DNA from 3 places in the Kurthia sp. YJT4 genome. Region 3 is predicted to be linked to each of the others. Evidence: riboswitches for the same ligand, from Rfam matches in the RefSeq annotation. Region 3 holds a riboswitch; each other region holds the start of a gene.
What was found. A riboswitch is a leader RNA that binds a small molecule or an ion and turns the genes downstream of it on or off. The one in region 3 is predicted to bind cobalamin.
Positions count from the first base shown of each region.

Region 1 (5,498 bases), 210 kb from region 3:
GTTTTAATTTTATTATATTCGCCTAAAAGATATGCATTAGCATCAAAGTCTATTCCGTAATAGGCGAACATTTCACCATCTTTATTAAATAAAGGCTTTAAGACCGTAATCCATGTACCAAAACGATCGGTATAAATTTTAGAGTATGTTTGTTTTTTCGTTATTTTCATCTCAGCAATGGCATCGGCAATGACTTGTGGTTGTGTATAAAAGTCACCAATTAATAAGTCTGATTTTTCAAAGGCTTCCATGAGGAATGTTGGGCCTGAGATGACACTTGTTTGACTCCCATTACGCAACTCGACACCAAATAAATAGCCTTGAGCAACTTGCGGTTGGTAATTGGCTAATTTATCAAATTTTGCAATCATTTTTTTTTGTAGTTCTTCATCTTGTGTTGCAACAAGCTTTTCGACATCCGATGTTAATACTTCTTTTGACCATGCTTTCATCGTACGTTCTGAATCTGTAGAGAGACGACTCACTGTTGCATTCATATTCATGTAGTAGTTAATGGAAGTAATGATTAAAGAGACTAAAATCGTAATAATCGATGCAAATAAAATACTTTTAGATTTTAATGACAAATATTTCATTGAATCTCCCTTGTCTCGTGGAATAATAATATACATAACCATACCACTTTATACTAAAGAAGTTAATACTTTCGGTTCAATTTTCACTAATTAAAATAAAACAAAAAGTGTACAAATAAAATGATTAGCATGGTACATATTACTTTACGAAATTGATAGAATTTGATGCATACAAAAGATTTATAAGCATAAAAAGTAAAAACCCTTAGAATAATACATAATTCAATCATTCTAAGGGTTCTTTAGTTTTAAATTATTTTATATTAAAAAATTGAGGTGAGTTAAAATGAAATAGGTTGTTTTTTAATCTGGCTTCTTAATTGCTTTGCAGCACTTACCATATTTTTTAGTGCGTCAACGGTTTCTTTTTCGCGACGTGTTTTAAGTCCGCAGTCTGGATTAATCCAAAATCTTTCTTTTGGAATGATATTCAAACTATCTTCTAAAATCGTATACATTTCTTCTATACTCGGTACCCGTGGACTATGAATATCATATACACCTAAACCAATACCATATGGATAAGGTGTATGTTGCAATGAGTGAATTAATTCACCGTGACTACGTGAAGTTTCTAGTGAAATAACATCTGCATCTAGTGCAACAATCGGTTCAATAAAATCATTAAATTCACAATAGCACATGTGTGTATGAATTTGCGTACTTGGTTGAACGGCAGCTGTAGCTAATTTAAATGCATTAATTGACCAATCTAGGTAATCTTGTTGACGCGACTGTCGTAATGGTAAACCTTCTCGTAAGGCAGGTTCATCGACTTGAATGATTTGGATACCACTTTTTTCGAGTGCAAGAATCTCTTTTTTAAGTGCAAGTGCAATTTGGATAGCGACTTTACTACGTTCGATGTCATCACGTACAAATGACCAATTTAAAATGGTGACCGGTCCTGTTAACATTCCTTTGACTAAACGATCTGTTTGTTCTTGAGCATCTGTTGTTTCTTTAACAGTCATCGGTTCAAGCCATTCAATATCGCCATAAATAATAGGGGGTTTTACACAACGTGAACCGTAAGATACAACCCAAGCTTTTTTAGTAAATGCAAAACCAGCTAGTTTTTCTCCGAAATATTCCACCATATCTGTTCGTTCAAATTCACCATGAACTAATACATCTAAATCTAAATCTTCTTGAATTTTAATCCAGCGATTTGTTTCTGCACGTAATTGAGTTTCATAAAGCTCTGTTGAAATTTCTTTTTTACGCCATTGCGAACGTATTTTTTTGATTTTTTCTGATTGTGGAAAGCTTCCAATAGTTGTTGTTGGAAAATCAGGTAAGTGTAATCTGTTTTTTTGTGTAATAATACGTTCTTCGAAAAGCTGTGAACGATTAAAATCTTTCTTGTTAAGTTGTTTGATTTCTTGTGCAACAGTCGAGTTATTCCGAGATACATCGGTAGCAAGTTTTTCAATAACCATTAAATTTTCTTTTATTATAGATGGGGTTTCAAAAGATTGATTACGAATATAATAAGTGATATGACGCAATTCATCTAATTTTTCATCTGCAAATGCAAGTGCATTATATAAGACAGTTGGCAATGCTTTTTCAGCAGCGGTTGTGACAGGTGAATGTTGCAAATTACAAGAAGGTTGTAGCCACAATGCTTTTGGCGAAACTAATTGTAAGATAGCTTCAACTTTTTGTGTGACCTCTTTTAAAGGGCTGACCCAAATATCACGACCATTAATAATACCAGCAGCTAATACTTTATTTCCTGGGAAACTGTATTGCTTGATTGCTTGTAAATTATCTTTGTATCCATGAACAAAATCCAATCCAATACCTGCTACAGGTAGTTGTACAATTCTTTCGTATTGTGGAATTGCTTCAAAATAAGTGGAAATCATTAAATTCGCACCTGGTACATGATCAGCTAATTGTTGATAGATCACATCAATTAATTGTAGTTGTTCTTCGTCTAACTCTTGCGTGAACATTGGTTCTTCAAGTTGAATCCATTCAGCTCCTGCATCTACAAGTTGTTGAATTACTTGTTCGTAAAGTGGTAATAGTTGCAAAATAAAAGATGCGACTGTTTTTTCACAATAGCCTTTTGTTAGCTGAATAAAAGAGTATGGACCAATAAATGTTGGTTTTGGAGTTGTTGATAATACAGATTTTGCTTCATTGAATAAATCAAGTAAGTAGTTGTGTCCTAATGATAGTTTTTGTTGTTCGTATTCTGGAACGATGTAATGATAGTTCGTATTAAACCATTTCGTCATTTCGCACGCAATTGTTGTGTCTGAGCCACGTGCCATCGCATAATATGTTTTCAATGAAGGTTCTGATTCTAATGTATGATATCTCTCGGGAATTAGACGGAACATAAAAGCTAAATCTAACATACGATCATAATAAGTAAAGTCACCGACTGTTATTTGTTCAATTCCTTTATCTTGTTGTTTTAGTAAATTTGCTATGCGTTGATTTTTTAATTCTTTTTCAAATTGACTTTCTGAAAGTTGTTGATTCCAAAATTGTTCTACTGTTCTTTTCCATTCGCGGTTTTCACCAATATATGGATATCCAATCGTTGTACTTGATACAGTTGTCATTATAAAAAACCTCCTTTTGAATTTACATAAACCAAAATAAAAAGACTATTTCTTAAAGGAAATAGTCTGAAGCGTTATCTATGCATACTGAAAAAGAGGAATAATTTCCCCGTCTATGCGCACAGAACACCACCTATCTCCACGTAGGTATTTGGTGTGTACTAGAAGATGGCTGGTCTCCTGACTTATGCTCAACATTTTTCAAGCCTTCCCATTAAAGAACAGTGGCGTTGTTTGAAAAACTCCCAATTACAGTTGCGGGACAGTGGCGAATTTACATCGCTCTTCCCATTTAAACTTATTTTCATAAGTACCATTTCTTACACGTTATGTAATTAGAGATTACTATAACATAAAACTATTAGAATAAAAAGAAAAAGAGAAATATTCAGAAAAATATACAACTATTTCATCTGAGAGATTTAATTATTAGAAAGAAGTTAGGAAATAAAAAAGTAATGTATTTTAAACACGAAGAAGTGAACCAATAGGAACGTGTAGAAAACCACCTTCAGCAAAAATAGCTTGAGCTGAAAATTTTATAGGAAAGTAGTGATTAGAAGTTTGAATTTATATCCACATGCTACTGACTTAATGTAACGGAGAAAAAGAAGAATTCTGTACGGTTTTCAGGTAGTACTTCAGTTTGAAGAGGATGGATATAACTGTGAAAATATCATCTTATATGAGCATGAAAAATCGGAATCGCGCTATGGCGAGGTTCCGGTTTTTCGTTGCGAACTCTAAAAGAGAAAAATGAAATGTTTTTTCTCATCCTCTTTTCTTCTGATGAATATTTAGTCATTTAAAAACTACATCCCAATTTTTAGACATATCTAAAAATTGGAGATGTAGTTCAATCATACTTTTATAAGACTTCAGCTTCTTGAAACACCTTGCTTTGCAAATAGGTTAGTTTTTTTGCCATGACTTCCGGTTTCTCTTTGAAATCTTGATTCATCCAATAAATAAAAAAGCCAAGACTTGCATATGTTGAGTAGTAACTAAGAGCAGGTACCTCAATCGGTAAGTCATCTTTTAGTGCAATCTCTTTACCGGTTAGTTGTACGAGGCTGTCACAAAAACGATTTTGAGAACCAGGCAGCATCTCTCCTTTAATAATGAGAGAGAAAATGAATTGATTTTGATAAATATATTCAAAAATAGCTAAGTGGAGTCGCTCATCTGTAGATGAAATTTTCCCCAGTGCTTGGTAACTCTCTCTAAAGTAGGTTAGTAGTTCTGTAAGATAATCATCAAAGATTGTGCAAAGAAGGTCATCTAAATCTTTATAGTGAGAGTAGAATGTAACACGATTACATGTAGCTTGCTGTGCAACTTCCGTTACTGAAAGTGAACGTAAATCATGTCCTTCTTTTAAAAGATGGATGAGTGCAGCTTTTAATTTTTTCTGTGTGCGTAAAATTCTACGATCTTGTGAAGAAGACATCAAATCATTCCTTTCATAATGTCATTATGCCATTATTTCCATTTAACAGAAAGTTTATAATTACCTAAATTAAGCTATGTGTGAACAAGTTGTGTTATAATTAATTTAAAATTAAATAGTTTATTATTAAAATATTTAGCGCTTTTCTATTGACAGTATGCATGAAAGTTTGTTAATTTACAAGTGTAGTTTATTTCTGAAAGATTTTAAGGAGGAGTTTTATAATGGCTCGTTTAGAAGGTAAAGTAGCAATTATTACAGGTTCAGCTCAAGGTATGGGAGCTGCACACGCAAAAAAATTCATCGAAGAGGGCGCTAAAGTCGTTCTTACGGACTTAAATGAAGAAAAAGGTAACGCATTTGCTGCAGAACTTGGCGAAAACGCTATTTTCGTAAAACAAAACGTTGCAAACGAAGAAGATTGGAAAAACGTTGTAGCGAAAGCTGAAGAAGCATTCGGTCCAGTAAACGTACTAGTAAACAATGCTGGTATCACTATGGCTAAATCAATCACTGATACTTCAGTAGAAGATTACCGTAAAATCGTTGAAATCAACCAAGTTTCTGTATTCTTAGGTATCAAATCAGTTGTTTCTTCAATGGAAAAAGCTGGTCAAGGTACAATCGTAAACATTTCTTCACTTAACGGTTTAGTTGGTGGCGCTGTAGGTTACACTGATACTAAATTTGCTGTACGTGGTATTACAAAAGCAGCAGCTCTTGAGTTAGCTCCTAAAAACATCCGCGTAAACTCTGTACACCCAGGTGTAATTGCTACACCAATGGTTGTTCAAGAAGATACTAAAGCAGCAGTTGAAGCATTCTCTAAAATGATTCCTATGGGTCGCGTAGCTGAGCCAGAAGAAG
Region 1 is NZ_CP126689.1:991,075-996,572, forward strand. Features, by position in the region: gene QN089_RS04750 (HAMP domain-containing protein) at 1-596, opposite strand, end outside; gene metE (5-methyltetrahydropteroyltriglutamate--homocysteine S-methyltransferase) at 878-3,181, opposite strand; cobalamin riboswitch at 3,335-3,514, opposite strand; gene QN089_RS04760 (TetR/AcrR family transcriptional regulator) at 4,050-4,631, opposite strand; gene QN089_RS04765 (glucose 1-dehydrogenase) at 4,856-5,498, shown strand, end outside.
Region 1: another riboswitch for cobalamin. It lies ahead of metE (5-methyltetrahydropteroyltriglutamate--homocysteine S-methyltransferase); the one in region 3 lies ahead of QN089_RS05830 (energy-coupling factor ABC transporter permease).

Region 2 (5,498 bases), 300 kb from region 3:
AGATCATGTGAAATACATCCATTACTTCAATCAAATGAATCGTTATTTGCAAAAGAAGCATGTGCGTACATGGATTTGGAATGATTCTTTATTGAAGGCAGATTTAAAAAAGTTAGATCAAACGATTGCGATTACATTTTGGAGTTGGACGGGTGAACCCGAAAGTACAACTGAAAAGAAGCATCGTGAAAAAGTTCGTCCCAGTGCGCCACAGTTAATAAAAGCAGGACACACAGTGTATAATTATAATGATTACTACTTATATGTAGATTTTACATCAAAAGGTTCAATTCGTTCGGATTTGCAGTATATGAAACAAGATATTAAAAAGAACTGGACGTTAGGGAGATGGAATTCATCTCATCAGCAAACTACGTCAAAAATTTCTGGTGCAGCCATCTCTATATGGGGAGAAGGTTCAAAGAAATCTACAGCCGACCAAGTTTACAACTATACGAAAGAATTGTTTCCGACAATGATGAAAAAGGTAAAGTAGTAGTAATACATTATTTTTGAGGGGTGTTTTGATGTCTATTTATGATTTAGACGTTACATTAGAAGATGGAAAAACGTATTCAATGAAAGAGTACGAAGGAAAAGTATTATTGATTGTGAATACAGCATCAAAATGTGGTTTTACACCGCAATTCAAAGAACTCGAAGAATTGTATCAAAAGTATAAAGACAAAGGATTAGTCGTACTCGGCTTCCCATCAAATCAGTTCAAGCAAGAATTAGATTCAGGTGAAGCGGCAGCAGAACAGTGTCGTTTACAATATGGTGTTACGTTCCCGATGCATGAATTAGTTCATGTAAATGGTAAAGATGAGCATCCATTATTCACGTATTTAAAAGAACATTCAAAAGGGTTTTTAGGTAGTAGCATTAAGTGGAATTTCACAAAGTTCCTTGTAGATCGCGACGGTCATGTCGTGGCGCGTTATGCATCGAAAGATAAGCCAAGTCAGTTTGAGGAAGATATTGTCAAATATTTAGAAATTTGATTGACAATTTAGACATTTTAAGATAATATATAAATTGTAAATCAATAGTGCTTGAATTGGTGTGAGGGAATCCTTGAATTCGCCTCGCTTAAAAGGGAAGCTGGTGTGACTCCAGCGCTGTCCCGCAACTGTAAATGTGAGTGTAGTAAGCATATCCACTGTCTTTAAATAGATGGGAAGGGGCTGTTACACAGTGACCATGAGCCAGGAGACCTGCCAATTCTACTGTGCATCTTTATTTACCTACGAGGATAGGTTGATGTTAGCTACTTATGTTTTTAGTAGATGACAGCTTTCCTGTGGGGGAAGCTGTTTTTTGTGCTCTCGTTACGATTCCCATTCAATGATTCAATACGACTATTTAGAACTCCCCAACTTCCGAATAGTATAATACAAAATTTGTTTCGTTACGGGACCTAACAGAACTAAACTCTAGAGAAGAAGGAATTGCGTGTTTATACGTGATTCCTTCTTTTTAATACAGTAAAATGTTTCGTTTACTTTAAAAATGTATAAATTATTTGTAAAGATATAGAAAAGCAATGTATTTAGTGCTACTATATGGACTATATATTTTGAGATGGAGAGTGAGGTTTCGGTAAATGACCGAACATGAGAAAAAAACAAAAATAAAGCAGGCGCGTTATCAAATTATTGCGGCTGACCTTGCCTCTAAGATTGTAGATCGAGAATATGAGGTTGGGCAAAAGCTATATGCACGTTCCTCATTAGCGAGTAAATATGGTGTTTCATCTGAAACGGCGCGCCGTGCCATTGCAGTACTACAAGATTTAGGAATCGTTCAAGCTACAAAGGGGAGTGGCGTCTTCATCAAGTCTTATGAAGAAGCTGCAAAATTTGTACATCAATTAAAAGATGTGCAATCAGTCAATGAAATTCAGCATGATGTCTTTCAATCCATCGCCAAACAAAAAGAAGAATTAGAGCGCTTGGAACAACTGTCACAAGAGTTAGTGTCGCGAACAAATCGTTTTCATTCGCTCAATCCATTTGCACCATTCAACGTGACTGTAACATCGGAATGCCTGTATTTAGATATGACCATTCAAGAATTAAATTTCTGGCAAAATACGACAGCTACAATTGTCGGGATTCGTCGCGGTGAAACGATTTTATTATCACCTGGACCATATGCATCAATTAAAGAAAATGATGTACTATACTTTATTGGAAATGAAGCATCTTTCGATATTGTAAAAAATTTTTTATACAAAGGATAAATCGACTTTTTAAAAGGTATATAAACCTTGTTGTGACAAGGATTCATAAACATAAAATAATGATAGGAAATGCCATGTTTCTCCCAGGGGAAACATGGCATTTTGATGCTTACATTTGACATAAGTAACAACTTTTTGTTAGGGTTAAGTTGTTACTTATTTTGTAACAAACTGATATCGCAACGAATTGAGGTGTAGCTCTTGGCTAAAATAAGAGTGGAAAACGTAAGTAAAATTTTCGGAAAAAAAATTACACAAGCAGAAGAGCTTGTAAAGAAGGGGAAAAGTAAATCAACTATTTTAAAAGAAACAGGTGCAACTGTTGGTGTTTATGATGCAAGCTTTGAAGTAAAAGAAGGTGAAATCTTCGTTATTATGGGTTTATCAGGTAGTGGTAAATCAACACTTGTACGATTACTTAATCGTTTAATCGAACCAACAACAGGGCAAATTTACATTAACGATGCAGATGTATCGAAAATGAATAAAACACAATTACGACAAGTGCGAAGAAATTCAATTAATATGGTCTTTCAGAATTTTGGGTTATTCCCACATCAAACGATTTTAAAAAATACCGAATATGGATTAAAGGTTCGAGGGGTTCCAAAGGAAGAGCGTAAAGTCAAAGCTGAAAAAGCACTTGAGAACGCGGGACTCATTGATTTCAAAGATCAATATCCAAAGCAATTATCCGGTGGTATGCAGCAACGTGTAGGTCTTGCACGGGCACTCGCAAACGATGCCGAAATTGTTCTAATGGATGAAGCCTTTTCAGCCCTCGACCCTTTAATACGGAAAGAGATGCAAGATGAGTTGTTAGAACTTCAACAAAATATGAAGAAGACAATTATCTTTATTACGCATGATTTGAATGAAGCACTACGCATTGGTGACCGAATCGCCATTATGAAAGATGGACAAATCATTCAAATTGGTACGGGTGAAGAAATTCTAACAAATCCAGCTGATGAATATGTAAGTAGCTTCATTGAAGACATCGACCGTTCTAAAGTATTAACAGCTGAAAACATCATGGTGAAACCAGTAACGATTAATCCGGCACATGATGGACCAAAAATGGCATTAAAACGTATGAAAGATGAACAAGTGAGTATGGTATTAGCAGTGACACCGCCAAAACAATTAGTTGGCTACATAACTGCAGACGACGCATTACGTTGTGCAAAAGAAGGCCAAACAAATTTAATCAATTGTGTACAACAAGATATTTTAACAGTGCCACACGATTTACTATTAGAAGAAGTGTTGCCAATTATTTCAGACTCAAAAACACCAGTAGCTGTTATGAAAAATGATCAGCTAGTTGGGGTTCTTATTCGCGGTGTAGTGATTGAAGCTCTCGCAAAAGAAACATCTGCGGAGGTGACGGCACATGAATAATTTACTCGATCAAATTCCGATGATGCCACTTGCAAAATGGACGAATAATGCAATGGATTATATTACGGAACACGGACAAGGTTTCTTTGATGCAATTCAAGAGAATACAGAAAGCATGATGCTTGCCGTTACAGATTTCTTACTTATGGTTCCAGCAATTGTATTTATTTTATTAGTTGCAGTATTAGCATTTTTTGCAACGAAGAAAAAACTCGGTTTAACGATTTTCGCAGTACTTGGTTTACTGTTTATTTATAACCAAGGATTATGGAGTGACTTAATGAATACGGTCACGCTTGTACTATTTGCGAGTTTAATTTCGATTATTATCGGGATTCCTGTTGGTATTTGTATGTCAAAAAGTAGAGTATTTGAAAGTATTATGAAGCCGGTTTTAGACTTCATGCAAACAATGCCAGGTTTTGTGTACTTAATTCCAGCTGTTGCATTCTTCGGTATTGGTTTAGTACCAGGGGTGTTTGCTTCGATTATTTTCTCAATCCCACCAACGATTCGTTTTACGAATTTAGGGATTCAGCAAGTACCAAAAGAATTAATTGAGGCATCAGAATCTTTCGGTAGTACAGGACCACAGAAATTATTCAACGTAGAACTACCATTAGCAAAATCAACAATTATGGCTGGTGTAAACCAAACGGTTATGCTATCGCTATCAATGGTTGTTATTGCATCGATGATTGGTGCAGAAGGTTTAGGTCAAAAAGTATTAACAGCTGTACAAAGAGCAGACGTTGGACCAGGTTTTGTAGCTGGTTTAGCACTTGTTATTTTTGCAATCTTAATTGATCGTTTAACACAAAGTTTCAATACTAAAAAAGGGTAGGGTGAATTAGATGAAATTTTCAAAAACAATGAAAGCAGCAGGACTAGCTTTAGGTCTTGGTCTATCAGCAGTCCTTGCTGGATGCGGTAACTCTTCAAGTTCAGATAAGTCAGATCCAACTGTTGAACTTGCATATGTAGAATGGGATACAGAAGTAGCTTCAACAAATGTTATTGCTGAAGTTTTAAAAGAAGAAGGCATTAAAGTCAAAACAACTTCACTTGATAATGCAGTGATGTGGGAAGCTGTCGCAAATAACAAAGCAGATGCAATGGTAGCTGGATGGCTACCACATACACATGGTGCGCAATATGATAAGTATAAAGACCAAGTAGAGGATTTAGGTGTTAACTTAAAAGGTGCTAAAATTGGTTTAGTTGTACCAGATTATATGAAGGTTGATTCAATTGAAGATTTAAAAGACCAAGCGAAAAAAGAAATCACAGGTATTGAGCCAGGAGCAGGCATCATGGGTGCTACAGAAAAGGCTTTAAAAGATTATAAAAACTTAAGTGATTGGAAACTAAAACAATCTTCTTCAGGTGCGATGACTGTAGCACTTGGTCAAGCTATCAAGAAGAAAGAAGATATCGTTATTACAGGATGGGCACCACACTGGATGTTCCAAAAATATGATTTAAAATTCTTAAAAGATCCGAAGAAAGTATATGGTGGCGAAGAACAAATTCATACATTCGCTTCTAAAAAGCTAAAAGAGAAATCACCAGATGCTTATAAAATTTTGAAAAACTTTAACTGGACAACAGATGATATCGAATCAGTTATGTTAGATATTCATGATGGTACACCACCAGAACAAGCTGCAAAAACTTGGATTAAAGAAAACCAAACAAAAGTAGCAGAGTGGACAAAATAATCGTGTAATAAATAAATCCTATGTAGTGAACATATGAAAGTTCACGCATAGGATTTTTTACATTAAAAAACGAGGTCTACGCACGGTAAGACCTCGTTTTTAATCAATTAACCACGTCCGCCCATTGG
Region 2 is NZ_CP126689.1:897,602-903,099, forward strand. Features, by position in the region: gene QN089_RS04265 (family 20 glycosylhydrolase) at 1-496, shown strand, start outside; gene QN089_RS04270 (glutathione peroxidase) at 528-1,004, shown strand; cobalamin riboswitch at 1,045-1,239, shown strand; gene QN089_RS04275 (GntR family transcriptional regulator) at 1,607-2,245, shown strand; gene QN089_RS04280 (quaternary amine ABC transporter ATP-binding protein) at 2,447-3,649, shown strand; gene QN089_RS04285 (ABC transporter permease) at 3,642-4,493, shown strand; gene QN089_RS04290 (glycine betaine ABC transporter substrate-binding protein) at 4,504-5,370, shown strand; gene QN089_RS04295 (DUF4309 domain-containing protein) at 5,478-5,498, opposite strand, start outside.
Region 2: another riboswitch for cobalamin. It lies ahead of QN089_RS04275 (GntR family transcriptional regulator); the one in region 3 lies ahead of QN089_RS05830 (energy-coupling factor ABC transporter permease).

Region 3 (5,498 bases):
CGTTTTTTCTGTCCCAAACTTAAAAAGTGAATGGGCTTTTTTCGTAATGATTCGAGTTCAAGTTGCGTAATTACGTGTTCAACCTGTGCATGTATTTTGTCAGAAGACCAGCCGAGGTTGGTTGGGCCAAATGCGATGTCTTGTTCAACCGTTCCAGAGAAGAGCTGTGCGTCTGGATCTTGGAAGACGATACCAACTTGTCCACGTAATGCTTGAAGTCCTTTTCGGTTGTATTGATACGGCGTATCTTCCATGAAAATCGTACCTGTCGTTGGTTGAAATAAGCCATTCAGATGTTTAAATAGTGTCGATTTTCCCGCACCATTATTGCCAAGTAGTGCAATTTTTTTTCCTTGCGGTAACGTGAATGATAGGTCGTGTAATGCGATTGTACCGTCAGGATATTGGTACGATACATGGTCAAATGTAATCATAAATAAAAACCTCCTAGATAAACTGCGCCGAGTAGGCATAAACTAACGCCAATACCAAGCCAGTTTCTGCGTTCGGTTTGGTACGTTACATAATGGCTTGAAATATCTTCGTTGTAGCAACGAGAAGCCATCGCCTCATGAAGTTGTTTTGAACGTCGAAAAACATCTTTAAACATGGCCGTCACTAAATAACCGACAGATTGAAACCAGCGGCGCTTTTTTTGATAGCCAAGACGGGATTGCTGGGCTTCATAAATGGCCTGCATACTTTGTAAAAAGACAAAAATAAAGCGATATGTGAGTTCACATAGTTCAATAAAAATAATCGGTATTTTTAATTGACGCATCGCATATGTGATAGCACTAATCGGCGTTGTCAGTGCAATAAAATAAAGACAACTAATACTTGCGAGCACCGAGAAAAAAAGGTGAAACGCTGTATCGACACTCGCTTTTCCGATAAAAAGTTGAACACTTCCAAATGACATACTCCAATAGTGAGGGGGAAGTGTGGCCGTTGTAAATGAAATAAGAATCGAAAAAATACTTGTTAGCAAAAAGAAACCCGGCAAAAGAAGTAATTTACAATAGAGTGATAATGGTATTTTAGCGGCAAATAAAATAAAAGTACTCATTACGAAAAACGTAATGAGTGAAATAAGTACATCCTTTGTGATGACAGCGAATAGCAAAAAACTCAGTGCCAATACCATCTTCTCTAAAGGATGTACGTTGCTTAAACGATTCGTATAAGCATATTGATCAATTGGAATCATGCGAAACCTTTTCTTTTTTCGTACGACCACGCATTAAACCGAAGAAGTAGCCGATAAAACCTGCACCAATTGCCGCTTGTAGTGCAAATAATAAACTTTCGATTTCGCCACTTGGTGGTTCCCAAATGCTCGAGAACCATGGTTCATAGCTTTTGTCGATTTCGGTAATGGCTGCCTCTGCTTCACCATCCGCACCGCCAAATTCAGCACCCTTTTGAATAAATAAAGGGAAGATGGCAAGGGCGATGACGATGAAAAGGAAGAATAGATTCTTTTTCATTATTCAGCTGCCTCCTTTTTCTTCGTGAAAATATTTAACATACGTAACTCTGCCACATTGTATTTTCGTAAGAAGTTCATAACAATGACCGTTAATAAACCTTCACTAATCGCAAGTGGAATTTGTGTGAATGAGAAAATACTTGCGAATTTTGCGAATGAAGCAAGCATGCCACCCGCTTCAGATGGGAAGGCAAGTGCTAATTGGAATGATGTAATAGTATATGTACCGAGATCACCAAGCATTGCGGCTAAAAAGACAGCAACGGAGAATGACCAACCTGCTTTTTGAGCGCCTTTGAATACATACCATGCGATAATTGGACCAGCGACTGCCATCGAAAAAGCATTCGCACCAAGTGTTGTAAGACCGCCATGTGCAAGTAGTAATGCTTGGAATAGTAACACAATTGAACCGACAACACTCATCGCCAGTGGTCCGAATAATACAGTACCTAAGCCGACACCTGTTGGATGTGAACAACTACCTGTAACCGATGGGATTTTTAACGCGGATAAGACGAAAGCGAAAGCCCCAGATAATCCAAGCATCATCTTCGTTTCAGGATGTTCTTTTACAGTTTTTCGAATCGAACGAATCCCCATAATGATAAACGGTAGGGAGATGGCCCACCAGAAAATCGCCCACTCAATCGGTAAAAAGCCTTCCATAATGTGCATCGCATTCGCACGATTTGGTACGATTAAGAGAAAGGGTAAAAAATAAACTAGCTTTAATAATTTCTTCAACACGTTCAAACGTCCTCCTTTTTCTTTGAGAATGTGCACAAAAAAACCTATTCTACAATATAGAATAGGTTAAAAAAGACATAGCAAAGAAAGCTGTCTTTCATACGCCTATCCTCGTAGGGTGAAATCAATCTTCGGTGGCAGGTCTCCTGGCTTCGCCTCATCATGTATCAACACCTTCCCGTTCATTGAACAGTGGCATATCGTTTATACACTCCGCTTCACAGTTGCGGGACAGCATCGGATTTACACCGATTTCCCTTTTAAGTAAGTGCGACAAGCAACTTACACCATCGAATCGTTAAAATTATTTGATATTTCTAAAAAAGCTTATCATAAAACGCTAAATTTTGACAATACGTATTTTTTTTAACAAAAATTTTTTATGTAAGAATACTGGATAAATGCAGAGATTTCAGTGTTTTTTCAAGGTAAATAAACTTTAATAATATTCTATCAAAATGAATTTTCAGAAAAGTGTCTTGAAAGTTAGACAAATTATGGTTATGATTATAACCAAGATTTTGAAATTACATATAACGATTGTATTTTAGGAGTGCCTATTATTTTTTAGGTTAAAAGGGAAAATGGTGAGATGCCATTACAGCCCCCGCTACTGTATAAGTGTCGAAACAGTCAGATCCATTGGCGAATTGCTGAGAAGGGACTGCGTTCGGATACACTTGAGTCAGGAAACCTGCTTCTAAAATCGGACAAACTTTTCGGTGGGAAGAGATTTGGACAAACTAGTAGTTGGGCTACGCTTATTTCGCTATGCCAATTTTTAGGATGTTCAACCTCTATTCGCCTAGAATAGAGGTTTTTTGTTTGCGCAAAAGCGGATCGTTCGGATACATACGAGGGGGATGTTAGACATGACAACTTGGAATTTGAATGGTGTGCAATCACACGTATTAATTTGTAATGGTAGTAGCTGCATGCGTAAAGAGGGAGAAGAAATTACACAAAAAATTCGCGCAGAAATTACAGCGCGTAACTTGGATGAGCAAATTCATACATCACGTACACGTTGTAATGGACGTTGTAAAGATGCATGTGTCGTTGTGCATTATCCAAAGGGCGATTGGTATAGCATTACGTCGGAAGAAGAAGCGACACGCTTTGTAGCGCAACTTGCAGGCGAGCAAAAAACGGTTGTACCGCGTATTACATTTGAAAATGGCGCGTTCGTTCGTAATGAAGATACACCAGCGATTAAGGGGATTTCAAAAGTGAAGGAGGAAGTTTAATGACACAACAAGGAAAATTGTATGTCGTTGGCTTCGGTCCTGGAGACTTTCAGCATATTACGAATCGTGCAGTAGAAGTATTAAAATCATGTGACGTTGTCATCGGTTATAAAACCTATGTCGATTTGATTCAAGATTTAATTACAGCGACAGCCGTAATTAGTACAGGGATGACAGAAGAAGTGTCGCGTGCGCAAGAAGCAGTAAAACAAGCAGAGGCAGGTAAGTCTGTTGCCGTTATTTCAAGTGGCGATGCAGGTGTGTATGGTATGGCAGGACTTGTGTACGAAGTGTTAATTGAACAAGGTTGGACGGAGAAAACAGGTGTACCGATTGAGATTGTGCCAGGAATTTCAGCTATTAATTCATGTGCATCATTACTAGGCGCACCCGTCATGCATGATGCTTGTACGATTAGTTTGAGTGACCATTTAACACCATGGGATCTAATTGCAAAACGAATTGAAGCAGCTGCGATGGCAGACTTCGTTATTGCTTTTTATAACCCGAAAAGTGGTCGTCGTACACGTCAAATTGCGGAAGCACAGCGCATTTTACTGATGTATCGTCATCCAGATACGCCTGTAGGTCTAGTGAAAAGTGCTTATCGTGAGACGCAGCAAATTCAGATGACGACATTACAGGATATGTTGGAACACGATATTGGGATGTTGACGACCGTTGTCATTGGGAATTCGTCGACATTCATGTATGACGGGAAGATGATTACACCGCGTGGTTATCAGCGTAAATATACACTTGGTGAAGAAAAACAACCGTTAAAGCCACATCAGCGTTTGAAAAAAGAAGCAGAACCATGGGCGATGGATCAGGAAACAGGAAAGTCATACGAGCCACAAGCAATTGCTACAGTGGAGCCGAAAAAGCTTGAAGTAGATACGTTAGCACTTGCAGAGGAAGTGCTTGGCTATCTTGGTGGAACCGTTGTTGAACCGAAACAATATGTTCACCAGAAGATGGAGGCAATTTTCGAGTTTGCGGTCAGCCCAGGCGTAGCGAATAAGAAGATTACACCACAGCAAATGCTTGTATTGGCTGAAGTAGTTGGTGAAAAAGGTTCGATGGAATATACGCCAGACCATGAATTTATTCTTCGTATTCCAACCACATCACCTGAACGTATTACCGATCGTTTGCGAGAAGTCGGTCTCATAATCGCACCGGTTGGCGATGTTGTGAAAATGAAGGCATGTGATTTCTGTGACGGTGAAAAAGCCGATGCGATTCCATATGCAGATGCACTGCAAGAGGCATTTGGTGGAATGAGCTTACCGAAAACATTAAATATTGGTTTTAATGGCTGCGGAATGGCTTGTTATAAAGCAGTGATGGATGATATCGGAATTGTTTACCGAAAAGGTGCATTCGATGTCTTTATCGGCGCAAAACCTGTCGGACGGACAGCGCACCCGGGTCAACCTGTAGTTGAGGGACTAGACAAAGAACAGTTAGTACCTCTTGTAGAATCGATTATTCAAGAATACAAAGCAAATGCGCATCCGAATGAGCGCTTATTCAAATATTTTAAACGTGTGAAGAAGATTGGAAACTTTATTTATCAAGATCTCACACCAAAAATCAAAATTGCCCCTGCACCTTGTGGGGATTAGGAGTGTTGAAGATGAAAACAGCAGTATTAATCGTAGGTCATGGTAGTCGTCTACCAGCAGGAAATGAAGAAGTACGTCAATTTGCAAAGCGTATTGAAGCGCAATTACCAGAACAATTATTAGTGGAAACATGTTTTTTAGAATTTGAAAGTCCAAATATTGCACAGGGAATGAAGGCGTGTGTCGAGCGCGGCGCACAAAAAATTATTACGATTCCAATTATGCTTTTACAAGCAGGGCATTCAAAAATTCATATTCCAATGGCGATTGATGAAGCGAAAGAATTGTATCCACATGTATCGATTACATATGGTCGTCCATTAGGCATTCACCCAAGTTTAATTGATATTTTAGAGTACCGTTTAGCAGAGAGTGGTT
Region 3 is NZ_CP126689.1:1,200,785-1,206,282, forward strand. Features, by position in the region: gene QN089_RS05815 (energy-coupling factor ABC transporter ATP-binding protein) at 1-434, opposite strand, end outside; gene cbiQ (cobalt ECF transporter T component CbiQ) at 431-1,210, opposite strand; gene QN089_RS05825 (energy-coupling factor ABC transporter substrate-binding protein) at 1,197-1,490, opposite strand; gene QN089_RS05830 (energy-coupling factor ABC transporter permease) at 1,490-2,170, opposite strand; cobalamin riboswitch at 2,362-2,549, opposite strand; cobalamin riboswitch at 2,777-2,958, shown strand; gene QN089_RS05835 ((2Fe-2S) ferredoxin domain-containing protein) at 3,115-3,489, shown strand; gene cobJ (precorrin-3B C(17)-methyltransferase) at 3,489-5,120, shown strand; gene QN089_RS05845 (sirohydrochlorin chelatase) at 5,132-5,498, shown strand, end outside.